DNA from 3 places in the Janthinobacterium sp. SUN211 genome. Region 3 is predicted to be linked to each of the others. Evidence: predicted binding sites of a transcription regulator. Region 3 holds the regulator's gene; each other region holds the start of a gene.

Region 1 (10,509 bases), on a different contig from region 3:
TCTTCCATGGCCCAGGCCATGGCGCGCAGCCACTGGTCGCGCTCGCTGGTGCCGATGGCGTAGGGCAAGTGACGCGCGCGCAGGCGCGGGTGGCCGAATTTCTCGATATACAAGTCCGGCCCGCCCATCCATCCCGTCAGGAAGAAATACAGCTTGTCGCGCGAACCGTCCGTCGAAGGCGGATGCATGACGCGGATGCCGGCGAACTCGGCTTCGAGTTCCATCAAGTCATAAAAACGATCGACCATTTCACGCAGCACGGGGGCGCCGCCGATGGTCTCGTAGAGGGTGGGGGCAGTGGTATCAGTCATGGCCGCCATGATAGCGCAAGCGCCGGCGGCCCATGCGGCGCCAGCTTCCGCTGCCGGCATAAAAAGCAATATACTTGACTACTCAAGCTTTTATCAACTACCATGCAATCTTTAAACACGGACAGGTCAACCATGCCCACCACCGCAGAACCTCCTTTGCTACGCAATACCAACTTCCGCTGGCTGCTGGGCGGCGGCCTCGTCTCCATGCTGGGCGACCAGTTCAGCATGCTGGCCCTGCCCTGGCTGGTGCTGAGCCTGACGGGCGATAGCCTCAGCCTGGGTATCGCCGTGGCCCTGATGGGCGCCCCGCGCGCCGTGCTGATTTTGCTGGGCGGCACCATCGCCGACCGCTATTCGCCCCGGCGCGTGATGCTGCTGAGCAAATACGCGAACGCCGCCATCCTGCTGGCGCTGGCGGGGTTGCTGCTGCTGGACCAGGCCAGCCTGGCGCTCGCGTATGCGGCCGCGCTGGCGCTGGGTATCGCGGCCGCCTTCGGCATTCCCGCCGGCACGGCCATCCTGCCGCAAGCCGTGCCGCCGCAATCGCTGCAGAACGCCAATGGCTTGCAGATGGGCGCGCGCCAGCTGTCCCTGCTGGCCGGCCCCCTGCTGGCGGCGCTCGTGCTCGGCGCCCACGATGGCGCGCAGCACACCTCCATGGCGGCGCTGGCCGCCGCCTTTGCCATCGATGCGCTGACGTTCCTGTTCTCTGCCTGGACCTTGCGGCAAGTGAGCCTGCGGCCACTGGCCGCGGCGGCGGCGCAGGGCATGTGGCGCGACATGGCGGCGGGCCTGGCCATGGTGTGGCGCGACCTTCCCTTGCGCAGCTGCTATGCGTACTGGGCGGTGGTGGCGTTCTTCGTCATGGGGCCGCTGCAAGTGGCCTTGCCCGTGCTGGCCAGCGAGCGCCTGCAGGGCGCCTCCGCGCTGGGTTTGCTGATGGGCGCGCATGGCGCCGGCACCCTGGCCGGCATGCTGGCGTCCAGCCTGGGCGGCGCCTGGCTGCGCCGCCACTTCGGCGCCACCCTGCTGCTCGTCGACGCGGTCGTCGGCCTGCTGCTGATGGCGCTGGGACAAATCAGCTCGGCCTGGCAAGGCGCGGCCCTGCTGGCCGTGACAGGGTTGCTGGGCGGCTACTTGCAGGTGGCCATCTTTACGTGGATACAGCGGCGCGTGGCGCCCGCCATGCTGGGCCGGGCGATGGCCCTGTTCATGGGCATCTTCCTGGGACTGGCGCCGCTGTCGGCGGCAGCCACGGGCGCGCTGCTGCGCCACCTGAGCGTTGGCGAGCTGTTCTGCGGCGGCGGCGCCCTGCTGCTGGCGGCCGCCGTGGCGGCCGCATTATTTACCGCCATCCCGCGCATCGCCGGACCGGAAACGATTACCCAAACGATATCGGAGAAGTAAAACATGGACAAGACACGACAGGCAACATTGAAAGCGCACTACCGGCAACAGCCGCCGCCGCTGGGCATCATCGCCTTGCGGCACTTGCCCAGCGGGCGCACCTTGCTCGACAGCAGCCGCAACGCGCCCGGCATGCTGAACCGCCACCGCTTCGAGCTGAACCTGGGCAAGCACCGCAACGCCCTGCTGCAGGCGGACTGGCGGCGCGACGGCGCGGCGGCCTTTTCCTGCGCCGTCATCGATACGCTCAAGCTGCCCGACGACCCCGCCTTCGATGCGGACGCCGAACTGGGCGCCCTGCTGGAACTGCACCGCGCACAGTGGCTGGAGCAAGGCCAGCCGCTGTATTGAGCGGCATTGCTTTACACTTGCGTACTCAAGCATTTCGCAATGGATAAAATGGACGCCATGAACGATCACACTCTCCCGTCGCCGGACGCCGATGGCGCGCTGGACTTTTGCCTGCGCCTGGCGCGCGCCCAGGCGCTCATCGTGCGCCGCTTCGACAGCGCCCTGGGCAATTTGCATGGCCTGAGCTTCAGCGACTATCAATTGCTGTACCAGCTGCAGCGCGCGCCCGGTGCGCGCCTGCGCCGCATCGACCTGGCCGAGCGCCTGGCGTTGACGGCCTCGGGCGTCACGCGTTCCTTGATGCCACTGGAAAAGATCGGCCTGGTGGCGCGCCAGGCCGATGCACGCGACGCCCGCGTCGGCTATGCCGTGCTGACTGCCGCCGGCCAGGAATTGCTGGGACATGCGAGCGCCACCGCGCAGGCGGTGGGGCGCGAATTGCTGCAGGATGCGCCGGCAGAACAGCTGGGAGCGCTTTCCGCCCTCCTGGGCCGGCTGGCCGGCTGAAGCCCCTACACGAGCGCCAGCCTGCGCAGGCGCCGCGTCGATGGCCAGTGTTCCACGCCCGCTTCGGCGCGGATGGCGGCGCAGCCCGCCAACACCCGCTCGATGGCCGCCCCGTCGAGCCCCGCATTGAGGGTCAGGCGCACGAGGGCGCGGTTCTTCGCCGTTGCCGGGGCGCAAAACATGGCGCCGTAAATGCCTTGCCGCTCCAGCGCCTGGCGCAGGACCAGGGTGGCCGGTTCGCCGCCCGCCTCCAGCGCCACGATCTGCTCCGTGCCATCGCTGACGTTGTAGCCCAGTTCGCGCAAGCCTGCGCGCACCTGCAGCGTATGGCGTTGCAGGGTGGCGCGCCGCTCGTCGGCAGCCATGATGAAATCGAGCGCCGCGCCCAGCCACGCCAGCTCATGCGCCAGCAAACAGGAACTGAAGATGGCGGGGCGTGATTCGGACAAAAAATAGCCCTTGAAGCGGCTGGAACAGCTGATGAAACCGGCCCGGCCCGCGAAGGCCTTGGCCAGCGACGCCGTGCGGAAATGCACGCGGTGGCCCAGTCCCCACGCCTCCACCAGGCCCGCCCCCTGCGGGCCATGCGTGCCCAGCGAGTGCGACTCGTCGACCACCACCACGCAGTCGCTGCGCTCGGCGATGTCGAGCAATTCCAGCAGCGGCGCCAGGCTGCCGTTGGTGCTGTACAGGGCGTCGACGACGACCACGCCGCGGCCATGCTTTTCCACCTGCCGCCGCAAGTGCGTCATGTCGTTGTGCAGGAAGGGCACGGCCTGGGCCTGCGCCGACAGCACGCCTTCCCACAGCGAGGCGTGGGCCTGCATGTCGAGGTAGACGGGAATGCCGGGGCTGGCGATGCACTGGATCAGCCCGACGTTGGCCGCCATGCCGGACTGCGCCAGGATGCCGTCCTCGCTGCCCATGAAGCGGGCCAGCCGGCTTTCCAGCCGGTGCTGTTCGCTGCCTTCCTGCAAGTACACGGCCGACATCAGCATGCCGCCCGCATGCGCCTGCAGGGACGCCACCTGGGCCGCCACCAGCGCCGGCTCGGCGGCGATGGACAGGTAGTCATTGCCGGCCAGGAAAATGGCATGGGCGGGTGTCGGTTGCCAGGCATGGGGATGCTGGCCGCCCAGCAGCTTTTCGATGCGCGTGACGTGGTGCGCATCCATGCGCCGCACGATGTAGTCTGGCAAGCAGTGTTCGGCGCGGACGAAGGATGGGGCATGCAAGCTGGTAGCGATGGTCATGAGTTTTCTCCTAGGGAAAGGTTTGCTGCGGCTTAAAGCCTTGACCGTCTCGCGAACCCATCCATTGACGTATATCAATGTCCGATGAGATAACCGTTCAACCAGGAAAATTTACGCGATGATAATGTTCTGAAGAGAATCAAGGCAGAGTCATGACGCAGCAATTGCAAGGACGATGGACACACTGGCGCAGGCGCCTGCTCCATTCGCTGCTGCATGAACGCATGCCCCATGAAAACCTGGCCGGCAGGGTCGCCATGCTGGCCGCCGTGGGCACGGTGGCGATGCCGCTGTACTACCTGCTGTGGAATTACTTTTTTCCGCAAGCCTATGAAAACCTGACCTTGCGCCTGACGGGCGTGGGCATCTGCGCGGTCGGCCTGTTTGCGCGCCACTTCTCGGCCCGCTGGCTGTCGCGCTACCTGCTGTTCGCGCTCAGCTACATCCTGCCCTTCTTCTTTACCTTCATGTTTCTGATGAACCACGCGTCGTCCATCTGGAGCGAATCGCTGCTGATCGGCCTCGTCGTGCTGTTTCATTTCGAGACGAAGCTGGCTTGCCGCGCCTACCTGATCGGCACCAGCACCGCCTGCCTCGCCGTCATCCTGCAGGGAGAAGGCGACTTCCTGCTGCAGCGTGAAGTGCTGCAGCAACTGCCCGTGCACTGGTTCACCATAGCCGCACTGTCCGTGGTGAAAGTGGGCAGCAAGGTGCTGGAACTGGAACGGCTGGCCGGCCTGTCCGCCGGGCTCGGTTCCGTGGCACACGAGCTGCGCACGCCGCTGACCAGCGTGGAAGCCAATGTGCGGGGCATGCGCCGGCTGCTGCCGCAGCTGGCCGGCCAGGCGCACGACTTGCCGCCGCTGCAGGAAGCCCTGTCGCGCATCCAGTTCGAAGTGCGCCACATGCAGCACATGATCGATTTGTTCCTGATGAGCGCCAGCGCCGTGAACCGCAACCTGCAGCCCAGCCAGGCGCTGTCGATGCTGGCGATGGTGAATTCCGTGCTGAAGCGCTACCCATTCACCGGCAACAGCCAGCGCAGCCGCGTCAAGGTGGACGTGCGCGCCGACTTCCAGTTCGCCGGCCAGGACGAACTGTGCGTGGTGATCCTGCTGAACCTGCTGAGGAACGCGCTGAAAGCCATCCAGCGGGCCGGCAAGGGCCGCGTGCGCATCATCATCGACGGCGCCCGCCCCGTGCCCAGGCTGCTGTTCATCGACACGGGCTGCGGCATCGCGAAGAACCGCCTGCCGCTGATCTTCGAGCGTTTTTATTCGTATCCCGTGCATAACGGCAGCGGCATCGGCCTGGCCCTGTGCCGGCAGATCATCACGGCCTGGCAGGCGCGCATCCGCTGCGTGTCGCGCGAGCATGCGTATGCGATTTTCATCCTGGAATTTCCCCAGCCCCTGCCTGCCCGCTTACAACCCTCTTCCCCCGCAAGGTGATGCATGCAACTGCCCGTCTACTCCCATCCGACCCTGACCGTATTGATCGATGACAGCGATTCCTTCCTGAAAAGCCTGGCGTTCCAGCTCGATCCCGCGCTGGCGCGTCTGACCTTTCATGACACCAGCAGCGCGCTGCACTGGCTGCGCCACAGCACGCAGCCGGGCGAGACGCCGCTGCACGTCAATTTCGATACGCAAAACCTGCCGCGCGACCAGCGCAACGTGGCGCTCGACCTCGAACGCATCTGGCGCATCAGCGGCCAGGCGCAGCGCTTTGCCGTGCCTTCCGTGCTGGTGGTCGATTATTCGATGCCGCAGATGAATGGCCTGGAATTCTGCCAGGCCGTGCGTGACTTGCCGTGCAAGAAGATTTTATTTACGGGCGCGGCCGATGAAAAAGTGGCCGTGACGGCCTTCAACCGGGGCTTGATCGACCGCTACATCAAGAAGAGCGACGACGATGCGCTCGATATCCTGGAACAGGAAATCGTTTCCCTGCAACGCGAATTCTTCCTGCAGCAGTCGGACACCGTGCGCGACTTGCTATTGCTGCACGACTATAGTTTCCTGCAAGACGAAGCCATGGCCGCCGTCGTGCAGGAGCTGTGCCGGCGCCATGGCTTTGTCGAGTTCTATATTTTCCCGAATCCCTGCGGCATCCTGTTTTTCACGCGCGACGGCCAGGCCCGCCTGATGATCATCGAGACGGAACGCAGCCTGCACACGCAGTACGAAATGGCGCGCGACAGCGACGCGCCCGAGTCCCTGCTGCTGGCCTTGCTGGAAATGCGCGTGATCCCGTACTTTTCCGATGCCGACAGCGACGGCATGTATGCGGCGCACATCGGCGAAAACTGGTTCCGCTATTGCGCCGCACCGACCATCTGCCTGGGGCGCGAAACCTACTTCTGGGCCCTGTTCGACGTGCCGCCGCACCAGCTGGGGCAGCCAGTCATGTCCTACTCGCAATTTTTACGCGCGCAGGCGGACGACAGCGTGGGAGCCTAGCTTTCCCGCAAGGTTTGCAGCGGCGGATGTTTCAGCACATTGCGCAAGCCCAGCCAGCCGCCGGCGATCGCGCACAGGGCGCCGGCCAGCAAGCCAAAGGCCCACACGCCGGGCGCGAAGCTCCAGGCGAACTTGAACTGGTACGTGGCCAGCGCCCAGCCCATGGCCGCCGCGCCCGAGGCCGCCAACAGGCCGGCCAGCGCGCCGACGAGGGAAAACTCGATCAGCTGCGCCTGCGCCAGCTGGCGCCGCGTTGCGCCCAGCGCGCGCAGCAGGCCCGCTTCGCGCGTGCGCTCGTCCTGCGAACCCATCAAGGCCGCATACAGCACCAGCAAGCCAGAGGCCAAGGTAAAGGCAAACAGGAATTCGACGGCCGTCACCACCTGGTCCAGCACGCCCTGGATTTGCTTGAGCACGCCGCCCACGTCGACCACCGTCAGATTCGGGTAGTCGCGCAGCAAGGCATTGCCCAGGTCGGCCTGCGCGGGCGGCAGATGGAACGCCGTGATCCACGTCTGCGGCGTGTCCGCCATGGCGGCCGGGTTGATGATGACAAAGAAATTGACGCGCATCGAGCCCCATTCCAGCTTGCGCAAACTGGTAATGGCCGCTTCCACGGGCTGGCCGGCGATGTCGAAGCGCAGCTTGTCGCCCAGCTTCAGCTTCAGGGTCTTGGCGATGCCTTCTTCCACCGACGCCTCGGCTGGCGCGCCCGGCGCATTGCCGAACCACTTGCCGGCCACCAGCTTGTTTTCTTCCTGCATGGTGGCCATCGTCGACAGGTTGAATTCGCGGTCGGCCAGGCCCTTGGCGCGGTCGTCCTCATACGTGGTTTCCGTGATGGCGTTGCCGTTCACGGCCACCAGGCGCCCCCGTATCATCGGATACAAGGGCGCATTGGCCACGCCGGCCTGGGCCAGGCGCGCGGCGATCGGGTCTTTCTGTTCCGGCAGGATATTGATCATGAAGCGGTTCGGCGCGTCCGGCGGCGTGGCGTTGCGCCAGGCCACCATCAAGTCGCCGCGCACCACCGTCAGCAGCAGCAAGGCCATCAGGCCCAAGGCCAGGGACACCACCTGGATGACAGTGGCACCCGGGCGGCGCTGCAGGGACGTGACGGCGAAACGCCAGCCCTGGTGATTGAAGGCGCCGCGCAGGGTTTTCAGCGAGCGGATGCCCAGCCAGCCGGCCAGGCCGAACAGGGCGAAGCCGCCCAGGAAGCCGGCCGCCGTCAGCAGGGCCAGTTTCACGTCGCCCGCTTGCCACAGGAGCAGCACGACGAAGGCGGCGATGCCCAGGCCGTAGGTGGCCAGGGCCAGCGCCTGCGGCGGCTCCTGCTCGCGACGGATCACGCGGTTATGGGGGACATTGCGCAACTGCAAAATCGGCGGCAAGGCAAAACCCAGCAGCAACAGCATGCCGGTGGCCACGCCTTGCAGGGCGGGCAGCATGGATACGGGCGGCAAGTCGCTCTGCACCAGCTTGCCCAGCAGCTCCAGCAGCACCAGGTGGCCGCCGAAGCCCACCATCACGCCGACGACGCTGCCGGCCAGTCCCACCAATAAGAATTCGATCACGTACATGGCAGTGACCTGGTTTTGCGTCAGCCCCAGGCAGCGCAGCATGGCGCAGGCGTCCAGGTGGCGCAGCATGAAGCGGCGCGCCGCCATGGCCACGGCGACGGCCGCCAGCATGGCCGACAGCAAACCGACGAGGGACAGGAAGCGGTCGGCGCGATCCAGCGTCGATTGCATCTGCGGGCTGCCCGATTCCAGCGATTCGATGCGCACGCCTTTGATCGCTTGCGTCTTGATCTGGCTTTCCAGCCAGGCTTGATATTGCGCAAGCTCGCCCGCCTTGGCGGGCGGCGCCGACAACAGCAAGCGGTACGACACGCGCGAGCCGTTCTGCACCAGCGCCGTGGCGGCCAGATCGCTCAAGGGCAGCATCACGCGGGGAGCGAAGTTGAGGAAGGAGGCGCCGCGGTCCGGCTCGCTGGCGATCAGTTGCGTGACGGTAAACGCCTTGTCGCCCAGGGTCAGCGTGTCGCCGAGCTTGGCGTTCAGGCTGGACAGGATGGCCGCATCGACCCACAGGGTGCCGGGCGCCGGCACCTGGTCCGTTGGCCGGCCGACGGCATCCTGCGCCTCGCTAACCTGGGTGGTGATTTTCAGCTTGCCCCGCTGCGGGTAGCCGGGCGAGACGGCCTTGATGGACGCCAGCTGCGACAGCGACTGCTCGCCCTCGCCCGCCTGCGCCATGCTGGGAAACGTCACCGTATCGGCCAGGATGAAGCCGCGCTTCTGCGCCTCCGCGCGCCAGGCCTCATTGACGGGCTGGTCGGCGCTGATGACCAGGTCGGCCCCCAGCAACTGGTGCGCGTCGCGGTTCAAGCCCGCGCGCAGGCGGTCGACGAAGAAGCCGACGGCCGACAGGGCCGCCACGGCGACGATCAGCGCGACGAGCAGGAAACGCAGTTGCCCGGCGCGCCAGTCGCGGCCGGTCATTTTCAGGGAGAGGCGGAACATGGGCGGCGGGTCTTTATAGAGTTACTGCGCGCTGCCGTGGGCGGCGGCGTGCTGCGCGAAATACGCATCGACGGTAGCGAGGAAGGCGTCTTTCTGCGCCTGCTGCAGGAAGGCGGCGATGAAACCGTTGCGCGCCAGGCGTTGCGCGTGGGATAGGCCCAGCGGCAGCGCATCGAAGATGGCGTCGAAATTGTCGTTCATGTAGCCGCCGAAATACGCGGGATCGTCCGAGTTCACCGTCACCAGCAAGCCCGCGTCGAGCAATTGCACCAGGTTATGGTCGTGCATCTGGTCGAACACGCGCAGCTTGGTGTTCGACAGGGGGCAGACGGTCAGGGCGATCTGTTCGCGCGCCAGGCGGGCCGTCAGTTCCGCGTCTTCCAGGCAGCGCACGCCATGGTCGATGCGTTCGACCTGCAAGTCGTCGAGCGCCGTGCGGATGTAGGCCGGCGGGCCCTCCTCGCCCGCGTGGGCCACCAGGTGCAGGCCCAGTTCGCGGCAGCGGGCAAACACGCGCGAGAATTTCTCGGGCGGGTTGCCCACTTCCGAGGAATCGAGGCCGATGCCGATGAATTTGTCGCGGTGCGGCAAGGCGTCTTCCAGCGTCTCGAACGCCTCTTTCTCGCTCAAGTGGCGCAGGAAGCACAGGATCAGGGCCGCGCTGACGGGACTGTCCTGGCAGGCGCGGTGGATGCCGTTGATCACGTCGGCGATGGGCACGCCGCGCGCCGTGTGGGTTTGCGGGTCGAAGAAGATTTCCGTGTGCAGCACGTTATCGGCTTCGGCGCGGCGCAGGTAGGCTTGCGTCATGTCATAGAAATCCTGCTCTTTCAAGAGCACGCTTGCGCCAGCGTAATAAATGTCGAGAAAAGACTGTAAATCCGTAAAAGCATAGGCGCTGCGCAAGTGTTCCACCGATTCATAGCCCAGAGGCACGCCATTGCGCTCTGCCAGTGCGAAAATCAGTTCTGGCTCCAGCGAGCCTTCGATATGGATATGCAGTTCGGCCTTCGGCATGCCGCGGACGATCGCGCGCAATTGGGGGTTCATCATGGGTGTTCCTTATAGGGTGACGATAAAAATGCTGGCTCGCGCACGCGCACGCGCTGCGCGCAGGGCCATCAGACATGCAGGCATCTTAGCGCAAGATGGCCAGCCTCACCGGCGCCAGGCCGCCATGGCGCAGGCTGCGGCGGCGCCATGGCCGGCTCCGGCACGCGCTGGCGAATTGTCGTATGATGGTTTAAAAGGTATACAAAAGTTCATTGGAACCGATGAAAAATTTGATGATTTATCCAATTAAATCAACAATTTACAAACAAGTATTAAGGATATGCCGACATATCTTTTGACTTCCTGATCCTTTAGAGCAATAATAAATTTCATGGGGTAATGGTAGGTGCAGCAAGCGCTATCAACAGTGAAAAAAAAGCCGGCTGGCCACGTCAGCACACGGCATCAAGCGCCAGTTTTTTGGTCCGGGCAATCCGGACTCGCAAAGACAGCCGGGCTTGAAACAACAATAAAAATCGATACGGGGTACAGGAAAAGTTCAAGCGGCAAGCCCAGGCGAGTGCCAGGCGGGCGGCCATGGTGACTGGCAGTACGGGTTTACATTAAAGGACATTGACATGACCATTTTTGATAACTATGCAGCACGCTACGAGCGCACCCGCGAAGAGGAAAT
Region 2 (10,509 bases), 650 kb from region 3:
CAACTCCACACCCTGTATATCCAGTAGCTTTCATCGTCGCGCATGGCGCGCGCCAGCTCGGTGGGGCTCAAGCCCGTGATTTCGCGCGTCTCGCGGCAAAAATGGGCCTGGTCGGCGTAACCGCCGCTGGCGGCGACGTCGGACCAGGACGCCGTGCCCTGCAGGATGGCGCCGCGCTCGTCGAGAAACAGCTGTTCCGCGCGGCGCATGCGGCGCAAGGTGCGCATGGGCTGGCCGGCCCAGGCCTTGATGCGGCGCTCGATATTGCGCGCGCTGCTGGCCAGGCCCGTCGATGCCGCCTGCACGGCCAGGCGGCGCACCCAGTCCTGCACGGCGCCGGCCGGATGGTCGCCGCTCTTGCGCGCCAGCGCCCAGCGCGGCGCGAGAAAATCCTCCACCAGCCTGACGCGGACCGCGTCGTCGGGCGCCGCCAGCACGGCGTCCGACAGGGCCAGCCATTCCCCATCGAACAGCGCGTCGAGCGGGCGGAACTGGTCCAGCAAGCCATCCATCGAGACGCCCGTCAACGCATGCAGGGCGGCCGGGTAAAACATCACGACAAACGTATGCACGGGGCCGGGGTTGTAGCTGACCAGCGGATACGAACGGGGGCCGCCGAACAGCGCGGGCGGCATGCGCACGTCCCGCAGCGACAGGCCCGGCGCTGCCGCTTCCACGTCGCCCGCGACGGTCCAGACGATGCTGCACATGGGCGCGGCGGGAAAGCGGTTCAGGCGCTGCGCCGGCGGCAGCGGCGCGCAACCCGTGGTGTCGCGCACGAGGAAGGCGCGCACGCAGGAAGCGAGCGCCGTGCGCGGCGCGATCAGGCGGGTCAGGGGCGTAGGGGCGGCAGGCATGGCGACGATTGTACCGGCAATTTCCGGCCGCGCCCGATGTCGTATTCGTTCAAGACGCGGACGCGCAAGCGCGCTACAGTGAAGTCATTGTCGCCATCCACCAGGAGTACGCCATGCCCCCGCTCGATCACGCCGCCGCGCCCGCCACCACGGCCCTGCGCCAGATTCGCCGCCTGCCGGGGCCATTCGCCCTGCCCATCGTCGGCAACAGCCTGCAGATCAAGCTCACGCGCATCCACCGCGACGTGGAAGAGTGGGTACGGCGCTACGGCCCCTACCTGCGCGCCTGGTTCGGCCGCACCCTGGTGCTGGTGGTGGCCGACAGCGAGGCTGTCGGCGCCGTGCTGCGCGACCGGCCCGACGGCTTTCGCCGCCCCCTGAGCAGCTCCATCGTTTCCGAGGAAATGGGCGGCATCCCCGGCCTGTTCCTGGCCGAGGGCACGGAATGGCGCAACCAGCGCCGCATGGTCATGGCCGGCATGGCGCCCGGCGCCGTCAAGGCCTACTTCCCCGCGCTGGCGACGGTGGCGCAGCGCCTGCAGCGGCGCTGGCATCTTGCCGCCACGCAAGGCCAGGCGATCGACCTCGATGGCGACCTGAAACGCTACACGGTCGACATCATCGCCGGCCTCGCCTTCGGCACCGAGGTCAATACGCTGGAAGCGGGCGAAGACGTGATCCAGCGCCACATGGACGCCATCCTGCCCGCCGTGGCGCGACGCAGCCTGTCGATGTTCCCGTACTGGCGCTACGTCAAGCTGCCCGTCGACCGCCGCCTGGACCGCGACGTGGCGGCCCTTTCCGCCGCCGTGGCCGACCTGGTGCAGCAGGCGCGCACGCGCATGGCGCGCGACCCGGCACGCCGTGAGCGTCCGCCCAACCTGCTCGAAGCGATGATCGCCGCCGCCGACGAAAAGGACAGCGGCGTGAACGACCGCGCCGTGGCCGGCAATGTGCTGACCATGCTGCTGGCGGGCGAGGATACGACGGCCAATACGCTGTCCTGGATGATTTACCTGTTGCAACGCCATCCGCACACCCTGGCGCGGGCGCGCGAGGAAGTGCGGCGCCTGGCGCCCGACGCGGCCCGCTTCACGATCGAGCAGATGGATAGCCTCGACTACCTGGGCGCCTGCGCCAGCGAAGCCATGCGCCTGAAGCCGGTGGCCCCCTTCCTGCCCGTCGAGGCGCTGCGCGACACGGTCATCGCCGATATCGCCGTGCCGGCCGGCACCCTCGTGTGGTGCGTGATGCGCCACGACACGGTGTCCGATGCGCACTTTCCCGACGCGCAAGCCTTCCAGCCCGAGCGCTGGCTGGCCGAAGGGGGCGAGGCGAACAACAAGCGCGCCGCCATGCCCTTCGGCGCCGGCTTGCGCACGTGCCCGGGCCGCTACCTGGCCTTGTTGGAAATCAAGATCGCCATGGCCATGCTGCTGGGCAGCTTCGACATCGCCGGCGTCGACACGCCCGATGGCGGCGAGGCGCAGGAACTGATGGGTTTTGTGATGTCGCCCATCGGCTTGACGCTGCGCCTGGCGCGGCCGCAGTGATACCATGGGGGAAGTCCCATTCATTCGACCTCCCCATGACCATCCGCCTGGAATCGCCGCAGCAAGCCGACGTGCAAACCCTGATCGCCGAGCTTGATGCATATCAACAGACCCTGTATCCGGCCGAGTGCGTCTACTCGCTGGACCTGGCGTCCGTGCCGTCCGATACCCTGCTGTTTGCCGTCGCCCGCGATGCGGCCGGCGCGGCACGGGCCTGCGGCGCCATCGTCGTCACGCCCGCTTTCGGCGAGCTCAAGCGCATGTACGTGCACCCGGACAGCCGGGGACTGGGCCTGGCGAAACGTTTGCTGGCCTTGCTGGAAGAGCAGGCGCTGGCGCGCGGCTGCCGCTTGCTGACCCTGGAAACGGGCATCCACCAGCCCGAGGCGATCGCCCTGTATGCGCGCCACGGCTACCAGCGGCGCGGACCGTACGGCGACTATCCCGACGACCCATTCAGTGTCTTCATGGAAAAACCGCTGCAGGCGGCGGCATGAGCGCGCCCAGCGACAGCCTGCTCGACATCCGCGCGCGCCTGCGCGCCTTTGCCGACGAACGCGACTGGGACCAGTTCCACACGCCGAAAAACCTGGCCATGGCCCTGTCCGTGGAAGTGGCGGAACTGGCGGAACACTACCAGTGGCTGCCCACGGGCGCCGATGGCGAACTGGACGAGGCGAAGCGCACGGGCATCCGCCACGAACTGGCCGACGTGCTGATGTATCTGGTGCGCCTGGCCGACAAGAGCGGCGTCGACCTGCACGCGGCCGTGCTGGAAAAGATGCAACTGAACGCACAGAAATACCCGGCGCAGCAGGTGCGCGGCGACGCGCGCAAATACAGCGAGTACTGATAGCGAGTGCTGACACGCCCACCCGTGCGTGGCGGATGCGCAAAAAGGCGTAGCATTCAGGCATGCGCATTTATCGATTACTGCTGATCATAGGCTTGCTCCACGGCCCTATTGCGCTGGCGCAAACCGCACCCGTGCCGCAGGTGAAGGTGGACGCCACGCGCGACCCCGTCGACAAGTCCTACCGCAAGATGCTGCAGGGCGTGGACCGCTTCGAACGCGACCATGCGCTGGCGCCGCAGGCCGTGCTGCGCTTCCGCTTGCTGCCGCGCCAGCCCGGCGTGGACATGACGGGCGTGCAGCTGCGCATCGCCGGCGACACCGTCAGCATCCCCTTGCCCCTGGCCGAAGACAACAGCTTTGCCCCCGTGCGCAATGCGCAAGCGGCGCGCGAAGACGCCGTGCTGCTGGCCAACCGCAAGGCCAGCACCATGAGCTGGCGCGCGCAAGTCATCACGCCCGGCTTGCCGCCCGGCACGCGGCGCCTGGGCGACTTGCGCCTGGAATGCCGCGCCGGCATGGATTCCGGCCTGATCTCGAACGACCCGCAAATCATCGCCTGGCTGTCCAGCATGCTCTACAGCACAGATAAAGTGTGTTCCGAGCCGGATGGCAATTATCTGTTCTTCACGGACCGTCCCCTGTTCGGCGTGACCCTCGTGCATGGCGAGCGCCGCCTGGCGTTGCCGTTCACCATGCTGTACGCGGGCGGCGAGCAAACGCCCGCCTCGCTGCCCTATTGCGATTGCCAGGTCTTGCTTGATCGCACGTATTACGCGCCCTTGTGGGATAGCAACTGGCCGGACGATACCCTGCTGGAATTTACTTACATGGACGAGGTGGCGCCATGAAGTGGCTGTCGCTGGTCTTGTTGACGCTGCTGGCCGCCTGCTCCGGCACGCGCGCCTTGCAAGCAAGCAAGAATGTGCCCTACGCCACCCTGGAACAGACGGTGCAAGTGGGCAGCAGCACGCGCGAACAGGTGCGCGCCGCGCTGGGCGACAGCACGTCCATCCGTTTCGACAGCGGCAAGGAAGTGTGGATGTACACCTATCCGGCGGCCTTGGGCGCGCAGGGGGAATATGTGATTCTGTTTGGCGGGGATGGGGTGGTGAAGCAGGTGCGCAGCGGCGAGGTGTACCGGGTACGGAAGTGATTCCCGCCAGCATGGCGCTGGCGGGAGTGGCATGCTTATCGTGCCTTCAGCAAGGCCCGCGACGCGACGCCCGCGCCCACGCTGCGGCCCACGCCGGCAACCTTGCGCTTGGGCGATGCCTTCAGCTTGAAGATGCCGATCGACTGGGCCACGCTGTCGGTGCGCTGCGCCAGGTTGGTGGCGGCCGCGGCCGCCTGCTCCACCAGCGCCGCATTCTGCTGCGTGATGCCATCCATGTGGATGACGGCCTGGTTGACTTGCCCGATGCCCTGGTTCTGCTCGCGCGTGGTCGAGGAAATCTCGTCCATCACTTCCGTCACGCGGGCTACCGAGGCGATCACTTCCGCCATGGTGGCACCCGCATTGCTGGTCAGTACGCTGCCCGCGTTCACGGTGGCGATCGAATGGTCGATCAGGTTTTTCACTTCTTTCGCGGCCGTTGCCGAACGCTGCGCCAGACTGCGCACTTCGCCGGCCACGACGGCGAAGCCGCGGCCGTGCTCGCCCGCGCGAGCCGCTTCCACGGCCGCGTTCAAGGCCAGGATATTCGTCTGGAAGGCGATGCCGTCGATCAAGCCGATAATGTCGAGAATCTTGCGCGACGACGAGCTGATCTCATCCATCGTGGTGACCACTTCGCTGACGATGGTGCCGCCCTTGGCCGCCACGGTGGACGCTTGCGCCGCCAGGTCGTTGGCCGTGGCCACATGGTCGGCGCTGTTTTGCACGGTCGACGTCAGTTCTTCCATGCTGGCCGCCGTCTGCTCGAGGCTGGACGCCTGCGATTCCGTGCGGCTGGACAAGTCCATATTGCCCGTGGCAATTTCTGCCGTGGTGATGCGGATATCCTCGAAGTTGGCGCGCACGTCGCCGATGATGCTGTGCAAGTTGATGTTGGTCTGGCGCAAGGCCGCCATCAATTGACCCATGTCATCGTCGCGCACCTTGTCGATGACGCCCGTCAAGTCGCCGCCGGCCATCTTGCGCGCTACCGTGATGGCGTCGCCCAGCGGGGCGACGAGGGAATTGTGCAGATGGGCCCAGAAATACAGCATCAGCGCCACGGCTGCGGCGGCGGCACCGCTGAGCCAGCTGCGCGTGGCCGTGCTCGTGTCGCCGTCGATATTCCACACGGCGCAGCCGAGGATGGCCAGCACCACGCCGAAGACGATGCAATGCAGGGCCAGGTCTTGCGACAGACTCAGCTTGCGCCATTCGCTCAGCTTGGCGGCCCAGCCCTGGCGCACGACGCGGCCATTGCGGATCGCCAGGTTGGCGGAATTGCCATCCTTGAAACTTTTATACAGGGCTGCCGCTTCGTTGATCTGCTCGCGCGTGGGCTTGGTGCGCACGGACATATAGCCGATCGGGCGGCCGCTTTCGATGACGGGCGTGATATTGGCGAAGACCCAATAGAAATCGCCATTCTTGCAGCGGTTCTTGACCATGCCGGTCCAGGGCATGCCCGTCTTGATGGTGTCCCACAGGTCGGCAAACGCTTCGGCCGGCATATCGGGATGGCGCAGGATATTCTGTGGCGCACCCAGCAGTTCCATTTCTGAAAAACCGCTGACTTCAATGAAATACTGATTGGCGTAATTGATGTTTCCCTGTAAATCCGTGGTGGAAACAATCGTCATGCCTTCATTTAATACGTATTCATTTTGCGTGATAGGCGTATTGACCCGCATCGTCGCTCCTCTATTTTTTTCAACTAGCATAACAAAAACATAAAAACAATATACCACATCAAGCACCCATGATATATCGCCTCGGCGACAGTGACGCCAGTCAAACAATTTAATAAAAGTCAATTCATTTATGTTTTAGGATTTACTTTGATTCAACTTGATTGATTTTATTGAAATGCAAAATTTAAATTGCGTGCATATACAATAATTAATAAAAAATTATGTATCGATGCAGCAGGCAATAAATATGGCGTTTGCACCGATAAAAATATGCAAAGGAGCCGTGGCCATTGCCGGCAGATGGCAATACCTGCCGCCAACCATAACGCGGCAATCATGTTTATTTCTTGAGGGAAAATAAAAACTGGCGCGAATGCGCCAGTGGGGGATGTGTCTCCAATCCGCGACACAGGCGCCGGAGCGCCCGTGGGGATGGCTTACTTGTACGTTTTACGTGGCGGCGACTTCGGACGCGGCGGCGCAGGCTTGCGCTCCGTCGTTCCATCGTCCAGGCTGATGCGCAGTTTCTGGCCAGAAACGACGACCGATTTCAGGTGGTCGAGGATTTCCGGCGGCATGCCTTCTGGCAAGTCCAGCACGCTGTAGTTGTCAAAGATATCGATGCGGCCGATATGCTTGGCTTCCAGGTTCGCTTCGTTGGCGATGGCGCCGACGATATTGCTTGGCGTTACGGCGTGCTCACGGCCCACTTCGATGCGGTAGGCCGTCACGCCCGGGCGTGGACGTTCCTTCTTCGGCGCGCGCGGGGCAACTTCGCCCGCGTCCGCCGGTGCATCCTTGAACGCTGGCGCGGACTTGGCGGCGAACGGCTTGCGCGGCGCGGCTGGTGGCGCCAGGTCCGGTGCGTCGCCGTCGCGGCTGATGCGCAGCTGTTGGCCCGCCACCCACACGGTTTTCAGCTGATCCAGCAATTCTTTCGGCATGCTGTCTGGCAAGTCCAGGACGCTGTAGTCGTCATAGATTTCGATGCGGCCGATGTTTTTCGAATCGATGCCCGCTTCGTTGGCGATGGCGCCCACGATATTGCCCGGCTTCACGCCATGCTGATGACCTACCTCAATGCGGAAGGTTTGCATGCCGGCGTCGGCCGGACGCTGGATGCGTTCCTTTTTCGGGAAGGCCGGACGCTCGCTGCGCTCGTTGCGGTCGAAGCGGTCATTGCGTTCGAAACGGTCATTGCGTTCAGGGCGATCAAAGCGGTCTTGGCGCGCAGGACGGTCGTCTTGCCACGTGGCTTGCTCGCGCGCCTTGTTCTTGTCCAGCAACAAAGGCACATTGCCACGCGCCATCTTCGCCAGGGCGGCGGCGATTTCGATGGCGGGAATGTTCTGTTCACGTTCGAAATCTTCGATCAGCGACTGGAACTGCTCCAGTTCGCCCAGGGCCAGGGTTTCGCTGATCTGTTCCTTGAACTTGGCGATACGCACGTCGTTGACGGCCTGGATGGTCGGCAGTTCCAGCATGCCGATCGGCTGGCGGGTCGAGCGTTCGATGGCTTTGAGCAAGTTCTTTTCACGCGGGGTGATGAACAGGATCGCTTCGCCGCTGCGGCCGGCGCGGCCCGTGCGGCCGATGCGGTGGGTGTAGCTTTCCGGATCGTGCGGCACGTCGTAGTTGACGACGTGGCTGATGCGCTCGACGTCCAGGCCGCGGGCGGCCACGTCGGTGGCGACCAAAATGTCGATCTTGCCGTCTTTCAACTGCTGGATCGTGCGCTCGCGCTGGGCTTGCTGGATGTCGCCATTGATGGCGGCAGCCGAGAAGCCGCGGGCTTGCAGCTTGCCGGCCAGTTCTTCCGTGCCCAGCTTGGTGCGGGCAAAGATGATCATGCCGTCAAACGCTTCCGCTTCCAGGATGCGGGTCAGCGCGTCGAGCTTGTGCATGCCCGACACCAGCCAGTAGCGCTGGCGGATGTTGTCGGCCGTGCCCGTCTTGGCGGCGACCGTCACTTCGGCCGGGTTCACCAGGTAGGTGGTGGCGATGCGCTTGATGACGGAAGGCATGGTGGCCGAGAACAGGGCCGTTTGATGGCCTTCCGGCGTTTCTTGCAAGATGCGTTCGACGTCGTCGATAAAGCCCATGCGCAGCATTTCATCGGCTTCGTCGAGCACCAGGGTTTTCAGCTTGGACAGGTCGAGCGAACCCTTGTCCAGGTGATCGATGACGCGGCCAGGCGTGCCGACGACGACGTGCACGCCGCGGCGCAAGGCCGACAGTTGCGGGCCGTAGCTTTGGCCGCCGTAGATCGGCAGCACGTGGAAGCCGGGGATGTGGGCGGCATACACCTGGAACGCTTCGGCGACCTGGATGGCCAGTTCGCGCGTTGGTGCCAGGACCAGGGCTTGGGGTGAGCTTTGTTTCAGATCGATGCGCGACAGGATCGGCAAGGCGAAGGCGGCGGTCTTACCCGTGCCTGTTTGCGCCTGGCCCAGCACGTCGCGGTTCGCGAGCAATAATGGAATCGTCGCCGCCTGGATAGGCGACGGTGTTTCGTAACCGACATCCTTGAGCGCGCGAATCAGCGGCTCGCTCAGGTTAAGGTCGGAAAATAAGGAAATTGGTGTATCAGACATGAAATCACTCACAAGTTCGCTCGAATCGCCCAATGCGAAAGAGTGTATCTGCTAGTTTACTCTTTACTGGACCTTACCGGGTGGCTGCATGCCGCAGAACGCCGTTTTTTGCGCCATATCTACGTAAAAAAGCCAGAAAAATCGGCGATCCGCACGCATTTGGCGCGTGATTTTGCCAACATTAAACGATACACAACAATATGCCGGCTGCGCCTGTTCTGCGTGGCAACAGCTCCGGCGGGCGCCGCGCCGTCACGGCGCCCGCCCCCGCTTCAGGTGCGCAAGAACTCCAGCAAGTCCTCGTTCAGCCTATCCTTGTGCGTCGTCGCCAGGCCGTGCGGCGCGCCCGCATACACGAGCAATTTGCTACCGATGATGAGTTCGGCAGTACGGCGCGCCGAGGCGGCGATCGGCACGATCTGGTCGTCGTCGCCATGGATCACCAGGGTCGGCACGTCGAATCTGGCCAGGTCGCCCGTGAAATCCGTTTCCGAAAACTGCTTGACGCACAGGTAGGCGGCCGGCATGCCCGCCTGCATGCCTTGCCGCCAGAAACTGTCGCGCACGCCCTGCGACGGCTTCGCGCCGGGCCGGTTGTAGCCATAGAAGGGCTCGCTCAAGTCGCGGAAAAACTGGCTGCGGTCGGCCTGCACGCCCGCGCGGATGGCGTCGAACGCGGACAGCGGCAAGCCCAGCGGATTGTCGGCCGTCTGCAGCATCAGCGGCGGCACGGCGCCCACGAGCACGGCGCCGGCCAGGCGCTGCGTGCCGTGGCGGCCGATGTAGCGCGCCACTTCGCCGCCGCCCGTCGAATGGCCGACGAGGGTGGCGCCCGTCAAGTCCAGCGCGGCGATCAGGGCGGCCAGGTCGTCGGCATAGGTATCCATGTCGTTGCCGCCGAACGGCTGGCTGGAACGGCCGTGGCCGCGCCGGTCGTGCGCGATGACGCGGTAGCCGTGCGAGGCCAGATAGAACATCTGGTCTTCCCAGGCGTCGGACGACAGGGGCCAGCCGTGGCTGAAGACGACGGGCGGGCCGCTGCCCCAGTCCTTGTAGTAGATCAAGGTGCCGTCGGCGGTACGCAGGGTATTGCTCGATTGCAAGTCAGGGCGAGTCATGGAACGCTCCTTGTCGGTGGACCAGCAGCCATTGTGGCCCCAATCGGCTGGCGCGCGCCGCGCGCTACGCCAGAGCATTGCGGTAGAGTAAGATTACCGCTGCTTTGCTTTCCCGTATTCACTTTTGGAGTTGTCATGCGTTTTCCCTTCGTCCTCGCCGCCAGCCTGTTCAGCACGGCTACCCTCGCCCAACCGCTCGTTGCCGAGGCGCCCCTGCGCGCCCACCTGTCCTTCCTGGCCGACGACTTGCTGGAAGGACGCGGCACGGGCCAGCGCGGCGGCGACCTGGCCGTGCGCTACCTGGAAACGCAGGCGGCCGTGGCCGGCTTGCAGCCCTTGCCGGACGGCACGTATCGCCAGGCGCTGACCATCGTCGGCAGCAAGGCATTGCCATCGAGCACAGTGACCTTCAGCGCGGGCGGCAAGACCTTGTCCCCCGCCTTCGGCCAGGACATCGTCTTTGGCGCGGCGAATGGCCAGCAGAAAGTGGCGTTCGACGCGCCCGTCGTGTTCGCCGGCTACGGCATCCGCGCGCCCGAAGAGCAGTGGGACGACTTCAAGGGTGCTGATTTAAAAGGAAAAATGGTCATCCTGATGGTCAACGACCCGCAGCCGACCGTTGCCGAGCCGAACCGCTTTGCCGGCAAGTCGCTGACCTGGTACGGCCGCTGGGTCTACAAGTACGAG
Region 3 (10,509 bases):
GACGGGCACCCTGACCCTGGGCCGGCCCGTGCTGCGGCAAACCGAGGGGCTCGGCAGCATGGGCGAGGACGCTTGCCTGCAGGTGGCCGCCGCGCTGGAAGCGGGCAGCGCCCATCCGCTGGCGCAGGCCATCCTGGCAGCGGCAGAGGGCTTGCCAGGACAGCCGCCGCGCGCGCATGCGGAACAATTGCAGGAAGTGCAAGGCCAGGGTCTGGAGGGCATCGTCGACGGCGTGCGCTACCGCCTGGGCAATGCGGCCTTTGTCGCCGCCCTCGCCGGGCCGCCGCTGGGCGACACGGCCGTCGGCATGCAGGGCATGACGCCGCTGTACCTGGGCACGCAGGGGCGCTGGCTGACGCGCTTTTTACTCAGCGACGCGTTGCGCCCGGAAGCGGCTGACGTCGTCGCGTATTTCCACCGGCGCGGCAAGCAAGTCGTGCTGCTCAGCGGCGACCAGGAAGCGCTGACGCAAAGCGTGGCGACGGAACTGGGCATCAACACGGCGTGCGGCGAATGCCTGCCCGATGAAAAGCTCGATTTCGTCCAGCAATTGCAGGCCACGGGCGCCGTGGTGGCGATGGTCGGCGACGGCATCAACGACGCCGCCGTGCTGAGCGGCGCCGACGTGTCCTTCGCCATGGGTTCCGGCGCCGCGCTGGCGCAGGCGCATGCGGACACGGTGCTGCTGTCGAGCCAACTGGTTTCCGTGCTCGACACGGCGAAAACGGCGGCGCGCAGCATGCGCATCATCCGCGAAAACCTGGGCTGGGCAACCCTGTACAATCTGACGGCCATCCCGGCCGCCGCGCTGGGTTTCCTCAACCCCTGGCTGTCCGGTGTCGGCATGGCTGCCAGCTCGGCCGTCGTCATCGCCAACGCCCTGCGCCTGCGGAAAGTCTAATGGAAGCTCTCTACCTCCTCATCCCCTTAAGCGTCGTGGTCGTCTTCATCGCCCTGTGGGTGTATTTCACGGCCTCGGACAGCGGCCAGTTCGACGACCTCGTCGGACCTGGCCTGCGCGTGCTGCAGGACGACGATACGCCGGCCAAGCCGGCGCCCGGCGAACCGCCGGCCTGACTTTTTCCCACGCAATACGCTGACGCCCGCCAGCGCCGGCAAGCGTCTTTTGACACAGGTCAAGCAGCGCTTGCAGGGATCTTGCATGGCTTTTTTGATCGAAATATCACTTTATTTCGATGCCACTTCGCTACGCTTATTTCATCCGGGGAATTTTGATCCACATCAAAGTTTTTTCCCGGTCAAACACTTACTCTCTGGCCACCATCATAAATAGTAATTCCAGGGAGAGTCTTTGTGGATCAATCGCTGAACTATAACTACAAGATCGTGAAGCAATTCGCGGTCGCTACTGTGGTATGGGGCATCATCGGCATGCTGGTTGGCGTTATCATCGCCGCTCAGCTGGCCTGGCCTGCCCTGAACCTCGACATACCATGGCTGACATACGGACGCTTGCGTCCGCTGCACACGAATGCGGTGATTTTCGCCTTCGGCATCTGCGGCCTGTTCGCTACTTCGTACTACGTTGTACAACGCACCTGCCAGGTGCGCCTGTTTTCCGACAAACTGGCCGCCTTCACGTTCTGGGGCTGGCAAGCGGTGATCCTGTGCGCCGTCGTCACCCTGCCCTTGGGCATGACACGCGGCAAGGAATACGCGGAACTGGAATGGCCTATCGCCATCCTCATCGCCGTCGTCTGGATCGCCTACGCCATCGTTTTCTTCGGCACCTTGATCAAGCGCAAGGTCAAGCACATCTACGTGGCCAACTGGTTCTTCGGCGCCTACATCCTGGCCGTGACGATTCTGCACGTGGTCAATGGCGCCGTCATGCCAGCCTCGTTCACCAAGTCGTATTCCGCGTATGCGGGCGTGCAGGACGCCATGATCCAGTGGTGGTACGGCCATAACGCGGTGGGTTTCATCCTGACCGCCGGCTACCTGGGCATGGTGTACTACTTCATCCCGAAACAGGCCGAGCGCCCCGTGTACTCGTACCGTTTGTCGATCGTCCACTTCTGGGCGCTGATCTTCACCTACATGTGGGCGGGCCCGCATCACCTGCACTACACGGCATTGCCTGACTGGACGCAATCGATCGGCATGGTCTTCTCGCTGGTCCTCCTGGCACCAAGCTGGGGCGGCATGATCAACGGCATCATGACCCTGTCGGGCGCCTGGCACAAGCTGCGTACCGATCCGATCCTGAAATTCATGATCGTTTCGCTGTCGTTCTACGGCATCGCCACCTTCGAAGGTCCGATGATGTCGATCAAGACCATCAACTCGCTGTCGCACTACACCGACTGGACCGTTGCCCACGTGCATGCGGGCGCCCTGGGCTGGGTGGGCTTCATCACCATGGGTTCGATCTACTACCTGCTGCCGCGCCTGGCGGGCCGCACGCAGATGCACAGCACGCGCCTGGTCGACGTGCACTTCTGGGTGGCCACCATCGGCATCGTGCTGTACATCGCGGCAATGTGGATCGCCGGCGTGATGCAGGGCCTGATGTGGCGCGCGGTCAATCCGGACGGCACCCTGACCTACACCTTTGTCGAGAGCGTGAAAGCGACGTATCCGTACTACGTGGTGCGCGTGGCCGGTGGCCTGCTGTACCTGTCGGGTATGTGCATCATGGGCTACAACACCTGGATGACTCTGCGCGGCAGCAAACTCCCCGTCGCCCGCATTCCGGAACTGAACGCGGCGCACGCCTGATAGGAGCGAAAGCAAATGAAATTTTCACATGCATGGATTGAAAGAAACCCCTGGCTGCTGATCGCCCTGGTCACGGTGGTGATCAGCATCGGCGGCGCCGTCGAGATCGTTCCCCTGTTCTTCCAGAAGAGCACGACGGAGCCCGTCGCCGGCCTGAAACCGTACTCGCCGCTGCGCCTGGCGGGCCGCGACATTTACGTGCGCGAAGGCTGCTACAACTGCCACTCGCAGATGGTGCGTCCGCTACGCGCGGAAACGGAACGCTATGGCCACTATTCGGTTGCCGGCGAATTCGTCTACGACCGTCCATTCCAGTGGGGTTCCAAGCGCACGGGACCCGACCTGGCCCGCGTGGGCGCGCGCTACAGCGACGAATGGCACCGCACGCACTTGAACAACCCGCGCGACGTGGTGCCCGAGTCGAACATGCCGTCCTACCCCTGGCTGGCGAAGACCAAGCTGGTGCCTGACGACATCATGCCGAAGATGCGCGCCCTGAAACGCCTGGGCCAGCCGTACAGCGATGAAGAGATCGCCGCCGGCCCCGCGCAGCTGCAGGACAAGACGGAAGAAGACGCCCTGGTCGCCTATCTGCAAGGCCTCGGTACATTAATCAAAACAAGGAATTAGCATGGCAATCGAAAACCTGTTTGACAGCGCCAGCAGCGTCATGACGGTGGTTTCCTTTACGACGTTCGTGGGCATCCTGTGGTGGACGTTCAGCCGCAGCAACAGCGACTTCGACGCGGCAGCCCGCCTGCCGTTCGCCGACGACGCGCTCGACTATCCGGCCGAAGCCGAAATGACCCTGGCGAAGGAGCATAACCATGGCTGACTTTACCAATGGCTTCTGGAATATCTACATCATCGTGCTGTCCCTGCTGGGCATCATCGGCTGCGGCGTGCTGCTGTACTCGCAGTCGAAAATCAAAGTGGTCGAGGGCGCCCCTGCCGACGGCACCACGGGCCACGTCTGGGACGAGGACTTGAAGGAACTCAATACGCCGATGCCGCGCTGGTGGATGTGGTTGTTCTACATCACCATCGTCTTCTCGCTGGCCTACCTGTTCCTGTATCCGGGCCTGGGCAACTATGCCGGCAGCCTGGGCTGGAAATCGACGGGCCAGTACGAGGAAGAGCTGAAGAAGGCGGAAGCCGACTACGGTCCCCTGTTCAACAAGTACCTGAGCCAGGACTTGAAGACGGTGGCCGCCGATCCGCAGGCGCAAGCCATCGGCCAGCGCCTGTTCCTGACCTACTGCGCGCAATGCCACGGTTCGGATGCGCGCGGCAACAAGGGCTTCCCCAACCTGACGGACAAGGACTGGCTGTATGGCGGCGAACCCGACATCATCAAGACCACCATCATGCACGGCCGCAATGGGCAAATGCCACCGATGGGCGCTGCCCTGGGCTCCGAAAAGGATGTCGAGAACGTGGCCCATTATGTGCTGAGCCTGTCCGGCTCGACCTCGGATCCCGTCAAGTCCGTGCTGGGCAAGGCCAAGTTCGGCGCCTGCATGGCCTGTCATGGCGCCGATGCCAAGGGTAACCAGATGCTCGGCGCGCCAAACCTGACGGACAAGACCTGGCTGTACGGCGGCAGCGCCGACACCATCATGGAAACCGTACGCAAGGGACGCAGCAACACCATGCCGGCCTTCAGCGATTTCCTCGGCGAATCCAAGGTACACGTGCTGTCGGCGTATGTCTGGAGCCTGTCGAATCCGCAGGCACCCGCAAAGTAAAAATGGAACCTCAAGTCATCAAGATGTATGCGGCCCGCGAGCAAATCTACCCTCGCGAGGCCAAAGGACGCTACGCTACCTGGCGATGGGTATGCGTATGGCTTACCCAGCTCGCGTTCTACGGCTTGCCGTGGTTGACCTGGAATGGCAGGCAAGCCCTGCTGTTCGATTTGACCACGCGCAAGTTCTACATTTTCGGCGTCGTGCTGTGGCCCCAGGATTTCATCTATCTGGCGGCCCTGCTGATCATCTGTGCGTATTTGTTGTTCCTCGTCACGGCCATTGCCGGGCGGGTGTGGTGCGGGTTCTCTTGCCCGCAAACGGTATACACGGAAATTTTCCTGTGGGTCGAACGCCGCATCGAGGGCACGCGCAGCGCGCGCATGGCCCTCGACAAGCAGGGCCCCTCCGTGCGCAAGGCGTTCAAGAAGACGGCCAAGCACCTGGTATGGGGCGCCATCGCCCTGTGGACGGGCTTTACCTTTGTCGGCTACTTCACGCCGATCAAGGAACTGGCGCAGTCGGTGACCACGCTGAACTTCGGTCCCTGGGAATGGTTCTGGGTATTGTTCTACAGTCTGGCAACCTACGGCAACGCGGGCTGGCTGCGCGAGCAGGTGTGCAAATACATGTGCCCCTACGCGCGCTTCCAGAGCGCCATGTTCGACCAGGACACCCTGATCATCACCTACGATGCCAAGCGCGGCGAACCACGTGGCGCCATGAGCAAGAAGGCCGGCAACAACGACAAGCTGGGCGATTGCATCGACTGTACCCTGTGCGTGCAGGTGTGTCCGACCGGCATCGATATCCGTAACGGCCTGCAGTATGAATGCATCGGTTGCGCCGCTTGCGTCGATGCCTGCAACAGCGTGATGGACAAGGTCGACCGGCCACGGGGACTGGTACGCTACAGTACCGACCATGCGATGGAAAACAACTTCAATTCGAAGCAGATACGCCAGCGCGCCATGCGCCCGCGCGTCTTGATCTACACTTCCATCCTGGCCCTGATCATCATCGCCGTGTGTACTTCGCTGGCCCTGCGCACGCCCCTGAAAATGGACGTGATCCGCGACCGCGGTTCCATGGGACGCGAAGTGGAAGACGGCATGATCGAAAACGTCTACCGCCTGCAGATCATGAACACATCGGAGCAAAGCCAGCATTTCAAAATCAGCGCTTCCGGCTTGCCGGGCCTGACCTTGCTGACGCGCGAAGAAGTGACCTTGCAGCCGACGGAAACGCTGGGTTGGCCGATCCGCCTGCGCGTGCCGCACGGCGTGGGAGAGAAGGGCTCGAACAAGATTGCGATCGAATTGCAATCGCTGGACGACCCATCGCTGCATGTGCGTGAAAGCGCGGTATTCATCGTGCCGCGGTAATAGCAGGAAGGCCAGTCCCCGCATGGGGATTGGCCGTTTACACAGGAGAAATACCATGTCCGACAGTCTGAAACTGCAAGCACCCGTTGCACCGTGGTACAAGCATCGCTGGCCATGGCTGCTGATGATCGGCCCCGGCCTGTCCGTGGTCGTCGGCAGCTTCATGGGCTATATCGCGTTTACGCAGCCCGATGCGCTGGTGGTGGGCGATTATTACAAGCAGGGCAAGGCGATCAACCAGGATTTGAAGCGCGACACGATCGCCAGCGACCTGGCGATGGATACGCGCCTGTCGTATGACGTGGCGCAAGCGCGCCTGACCGGTTCCGTGCACAGCTTCGGCAAGGCCTATCAGGCGCCTTTGCAGCTGCACCTAGCGCATGCGACCCTGCCGGAAAAGGATATCAAGGTGCTGGTACAGCCCGATGCGGCCGGCAATTTTTCCGTGGCGCTGCCGATGCTCGAGCGCAGCCGCTGGCAAGTGCTGGTGGAAAACGACAAACGCGAGTGGCGCCTGTCCGGCATCTGGACCTGGCCGCTGCAGCGCAGCATCGCGCTGCATGCGGACGAGGAACTGTAAGTCTTATTTGCAGACGTCCGTGCCGGCCGTAATCGCCTTCAGTTTCGCCGGCTGCAGGATTTCAATTTCCCGGTTGGAGACACGCAGCCAGCCTTCCTTCTTGAACTTCGACAGCAGGCGGCTGACGCTCTCGATGGTCAGGCCCAGGTAGTTGCCGATTTCCTCGCGCGACATGCGCAGCTGGAAATTGCTGCCCGAATAGCCGCGCGCTTCATAGCGCGACGCCAGGTTGACGATGAAGGCGGCAAAGCGCTGCGTCGCCTGCATATTGCCCAGCAACAGCATGACGCTTTGCTCGCGCGTGATTTCCTGGCTCATCATGCGGTGGAAATGGCGCAGCAGGGTCGGCATATTGCCCAGCAATTGTTCCAGGCTGGAAAACGGGATTTCACACACTTCGCTGTCTTCCAGCGCCACCGCATTACAGTGGTGGCGGTCGGCGCTGATGGCGTCCATGCCCAGCAGTTCGCCCGCCATCTGGAAGCCCGTCACCTGCTCTTCGCCGCCCGGATTGATCTGGTACGTCTTGAAATGCCCCAGGCGGATCGCATACAGGTTCTGGAACGAGTCGCCGATGCGGAACAGCGAGGCGCCGCGCACAATCTTGCGGCGGCGGCCTATGATCTGGTCCAGCCTGTCCATGTCGCCCACATCGAGGCCCATCGGCAGGCACAATTGATGCATGCTGCAGGTCGAGCATCGCGCACGCAACGCCTCCACGTTCACGGTGGGCAAGGTTGGAGTGAGTAGCGCTTCAGTCATGTCGGTACCTTTTAGAAAATGCAACAACAAGTTTACTGCATACAGCCGCATACAGGGTTGCCGTATACCAATTTCACCGTAAATTCGGCGAATAAACGACGTCCAGCCTTTAATTATATGGCAACATCGTCAAAAGCCCGTACGGGGCGGGCAATTTGCGCGGCGGCGCTTGCCAAGCTGGGGCATTGATAGGAAAATTCCTGACAGCATTATCTGCCGCCTGTGCCGCCCGGTACTGAAAAGGAAATCATGAAGCCTCTCGGCATTAAAGCAAAAGTCGCGCTGGCCACCAGCCTGACCTCGATCGCCATGATCGCGCTGGTCACCATGATCCAGGTGCAGCACATGCGCGACGACTTCACCCGAGTACTGCTGAGCCAGCAATCGTCCCTGATCACCCGCACCGCTGCCGAGCTCGACGACAAGCTGGGCATGCTGCTGCAGATCGTCACCCTGACGGCCCGACAGCAGCCGCCGGAATTGATCGCCCGGCCCGCCCAATTGCGCGAATACTATTCGCGCCGCTCGATGCTGGTGCTGTTCGATGACGTGCTGGTGCTCGACGCGCATGGCGCCGTCGTGGCCGACATGCCGGAGGTAGCGGGGCGTGCCGGCATCAACGTCGCCGAGCGCGAGTATTTCCAGACCGTCCTGCGCACGCGCCAGCCCATGATCACCGAACCGATGCTGGGCAAGTCGAGCGGCATGCCCATCGTGCAGATGGTGGCGCCCGTGCTGGCCGCCGATGGCCAGGTGGCCGGCGTGGTGATCGGCGTGCTGCGCCTGTACAAGGACAACCTGCTGGGCCGCCTGCGCTCGGAAAAGATCGGCAAGAACGGCTATTACTTCATTCTCACGCGCGGCGCCGTGCCGCGCTACGTGCTGCACCCCGATACCAGCCGCTTGCTGCAACCGCGCAAGCCGAACGCCAACCTGACGACGACCCAGCTGCTGAAGGAAGATGGCGAAGGCAGCATGGTCAGCACCAACAGCCGCGGCATCACGGCCGTCAACAGCTTCAAGCGCCTGAAATCCGTGAACTGGCTGCTGGCCGCCTCGCTCCCCGTCGAGGATGCCTTCGAACCGTTCGATGGCGTGCTGTACCGATTGGTGCTGTGGAGCATCCTCGCCTCGCTGCTGGCCGCCTTCGTGCTGGGCTGGGTCACCGTGCGCCTGCTGTCGCCGCTGGTGCGCCTGCGCGACACCCTGCAAGCCCTGCGCACCAGCGGCAGCCGCTTCACGCCCGTGCCGGTGCAGCAGCGCGACGAGATCGGCGAACTGACGGAAGCGTTCAACGGCCTGATGAGCGAACGCGACCGCCTGCAGCAGGAACTCGAATCGCGCGCGGCGGAGCTGGAACAGGAACGCGACCGGGCCGAGGCGGCCAACCGCGCGAAGAGCGATTTCGTGGCCAACATGAGCCATGAAATCCGCACGCCCCTCAATGCCGTGCTGGGCATGGTGTATTTGCTGGGCAATACCAGGCTCGACACGGAACAGCGCAAGTATCTGACCATGGTCAGAGTGGCGGGCCAGTCGCTGCTGGGCATCCTCAATGACGTGCTCGACTATTCGAAGATCGAGGCGCGGCGCATGGAGTTGTCGCCCGTCGAATTCGACCTCGACGAAGTCATGAATACCCTGGCCACGACGATGACGATGAATGCGGGCGAAAAGGAGCTGGAACTGGCCATCGCCGTCGAGCCCGACGTGCCGCGGCGCCTCGTGGGCGACGCCCAGCGCCTGCAGCAAATCCTCGTCAACCTGGCCGGCAACGCCATCAAGTTCACGGAAAGCGGCGAAGTGGTGGTGGCCGTCAGCCTGGCCGAGAGCGAGAGCGGCCGCGCCTGGCTGCGCTTCGAAGTGCGCGACACGGGCATCGGCATGACGGAACTGCAGCAACAGCAGCTGTTTGCCGCGTTTTCCCAGGGCGACCAGAGCATCACGCGGCGCTTCGGCGGCACGGGCCTGGGCCTGGCCATCAGCAAGCAGCTGATCCACATGATGGGCGGCGACATCGCCGTCGCCAGCAGCGAAGGCAAGGGCAGCCGCTTCTGGTTCAGCGTGCCCTTCGAAATGCTGGCGCAGCCGGCCGAAACGCGGCGCACGCCGGCGCTGGGCCAGCTGCGCCTGCTGGTGGCCGACGACAACCGCACCACGCGCGAACTGATCGTCAAGCTGATCGAGGCATGGGGCTGGCTGGCCGACGAAGTGGACTCCGGCTTTGCCGCCATCGAGCTGTACCGCGAACGCCTGGCGCAGCAGCAACCGTACGACGTGGTGCTGGCCGACTGGCACATGCCCGTCATGGATGGCCTGGCCACGGCCAAGGCCATCCGCCAGGCGGCCAGCGGCCAGCGCCAGCCCATCGTGGTGATGGTCAACGCCTTCGCCCGCAACCACCTGGAAGAAATCTCCAGCGCGGCCGAGGCCGACGTCGTGCTGATGAAGCCGATCACGGGCTCGAGCCTGTTCGACGCCCTGCACCAGGCGCTGATCGCCAAGGACGACGGCGGCGAGCAACGCATGCTGCACCAGCCGCTGGGCACGGAACTGGCCGGCGTGCACTTCCTGCTGGTGGAAGACAACCACCTGAACCAGGCCGTGGCGCGCGGCATCCTCGAACACATGGGTGCCACCCTGGACGTGGTGGGCGACGGCTTGCAAGCCGTGGAACGGCTGCGCACGGAAGCGCTGCGCTACGACATCGTGCTGATGGACATGCAGATGCCCGTCATGGACGGTTTCAGCGCCACCCACATCATCCGCACGGAACTGCGCTTGCACCTGCCCGTGATCGCCATGACGGCGGGCGTGCTGGCGTCCGAGCGCGAGCGCTGCATGACGGCCGGCATCAGCGATTTCATCGCCAAGCCCGTGGTGGTGGAAGAAATGATGGAAGTCATCCTGCGCCACCTGCCCAAGCGCCCGCAAGTGCAGACGGCCGAGCCCGCACACGTCGCCGATGAGGAAGTGTTTTCCATGGCGCCGCTGATGCGCGTGATGGGACGCGATGCGAAGGGGCGCGGCGTGCTGCGGCGCATGGTGGAAGACGCGCTGAACAAGGGCATGACGCCCGTGCACGAGGCCGAAACGGCGTTGCAGGCGGGCCGCCACAGCGACGTGGCACGCATCCTGCACAGCGTGCGCGGCTCCGTCGGCACCCTGGGCACGAAACGCCTGATCCGCGCCGCGTTCGCCACCGAGGAAGCCATCGATGCGGGCCGCCTGGACGAGGTGCCGGCGCTGCTGGCGCACACGGCGCAGGAACTGGAACAGGCGCTGGCGGCGG

The links. Region 3 encodes FNR, which switches genes on or off when oxygen is low (the NO sensors DNR and NnrR bind a similar motif). Its sites were predicted from a motif close to TTGATNNNNATCAA; they were not measured.
Region 1: cqsA (alpha-hydroxyketone-type quorum-sensing autoinducer synthase) is a predicted target of FNR. The motif match lies at 3,897-3,910, and genes of this name have one in related genera.
Region 2: O3301_RS14485 (PAS domain-containing methyl-accepting chemotaxis protein) is a predicted target of FNR. The motif match lies at 6,220-6,233, and genes of this name have one in related genera.

Annotation. Positions count from the first base shown of each region.
Region 1 is NZ_JAPWIC010000002.1:356,400-366,908, reverse strand. Features, by position in the region: gene O3301_RS07320 (group II truncated hemoglobin) at 1-311, opposite strand, end outside; gene O3301_RS07315 (MFS transporter) at 444-1,721, shown strand; gene O3301_RS07310 (GIY-YIG nuclease family protein) at 1,725-2,072, shown strand; gene O3301_RS07305 (MarR family winged helix-turn-helix transcriptional regulator) at 2,130-2,579, shown strand; gene cqsA (alpha-hydroxyketone-type quorum-sensing autoinducer synthase) at 2,585-3,832, opposite strand; gene O3301_RS07295 (HAMP domain-containing sensor histidine kinase) at 3,985-5,283, shown strand; gene O3301_RS07290 (response regulator) at 5,287-6,294, shown strand; gene O3301_RS07285 (ABC transporter permease) at 6,291-8,822, opposite strand; gene O3301_RS07280 (adenosine deaminase) at 8,844-9,875, opposite strand; gene O3301_RS07275 (PrkA family serine protein kinase) at 10,454-10,509, shown strand, end outside.
Region 2 is NZ_JAPWIC010000003.1:709,185-719,693, reverse strand. Features, by position in the region: gene O3301_RS14515 (helix-turn-helix domain-containing protein) at 1-857, opposite strand, end outside; gene O3301_RS14510 (cytochrome P450) at 971-2,410, shown strand; gene O3301_RS14505 (GNAT family N-acetyltransferase) at 2,446-2,907, shown strand; gene O3301_RS14500 (nucleotide pyrophosphohydrolase) at 2,904-3,263, shown strand; gene O3301_RS14495 (hypothetical protein) at 3,326-4,114, shown strand; gene bamE (outer membrane protein assembly factor BamE) at 4,111-4,419, shown strand; gene O3301_RS14485 (PAS domain-containing methyl-accepting chemotaxis protein) at 4,455-6,110, opposite strand; gene O3301_RS14480 (DEAD/DEAH box helicase) at 6,548-8,704, opposite strand; gene O3301_RS14475 (alpha/beta fold hydrolase) at 8,977-9,822, opposite strand; gene O3301_RS14470 (M28 family peptidase) at 9,958-10,509, shown strand, end outside.
Region 3 is NZ_JAPWIC010000003.1:58,138-68,646, forward strand. Features, by position in the region: gene O3301_RS11505 (heavy metal translocating P-type ATPase) at 1-901, shown strand, start outside; gene ccoS (cbb3-type cytochrome oxidase assembly protein CcoS) at 901-1,077, shown strand; gene ccoN (cytochrome-c oxidase, cbb3-type subunit I) at 1,315-2,742, shown strand; gene ccoO (cytochrome-c oxidase, cbb3-type subunit II) at 2,758-3,372, shown strand; gene O3301_RS11525 (cbb3-type cytochrome c oxidase subunit 3) at 3,374-3,577, shown strand; gene ccoP (cytochrome-c oxidase, cbb3-type subunit III) at 3,570-4,490, shown strand; gene ccoG (cytochrome c oxidase accessory protein CcoG) at 4,493-5,875, shown strand; gene O3301_RS11540 (FixH family protein) at 5,931-6,455, shown strand; gene fnr (fumarate/nitrate reduction transcriptional regulator Fnr) at 6,459-7,217, opposite strand; gene O3301_RS11550 (response regulator) at 7,467-10,509, shown strand, end outside.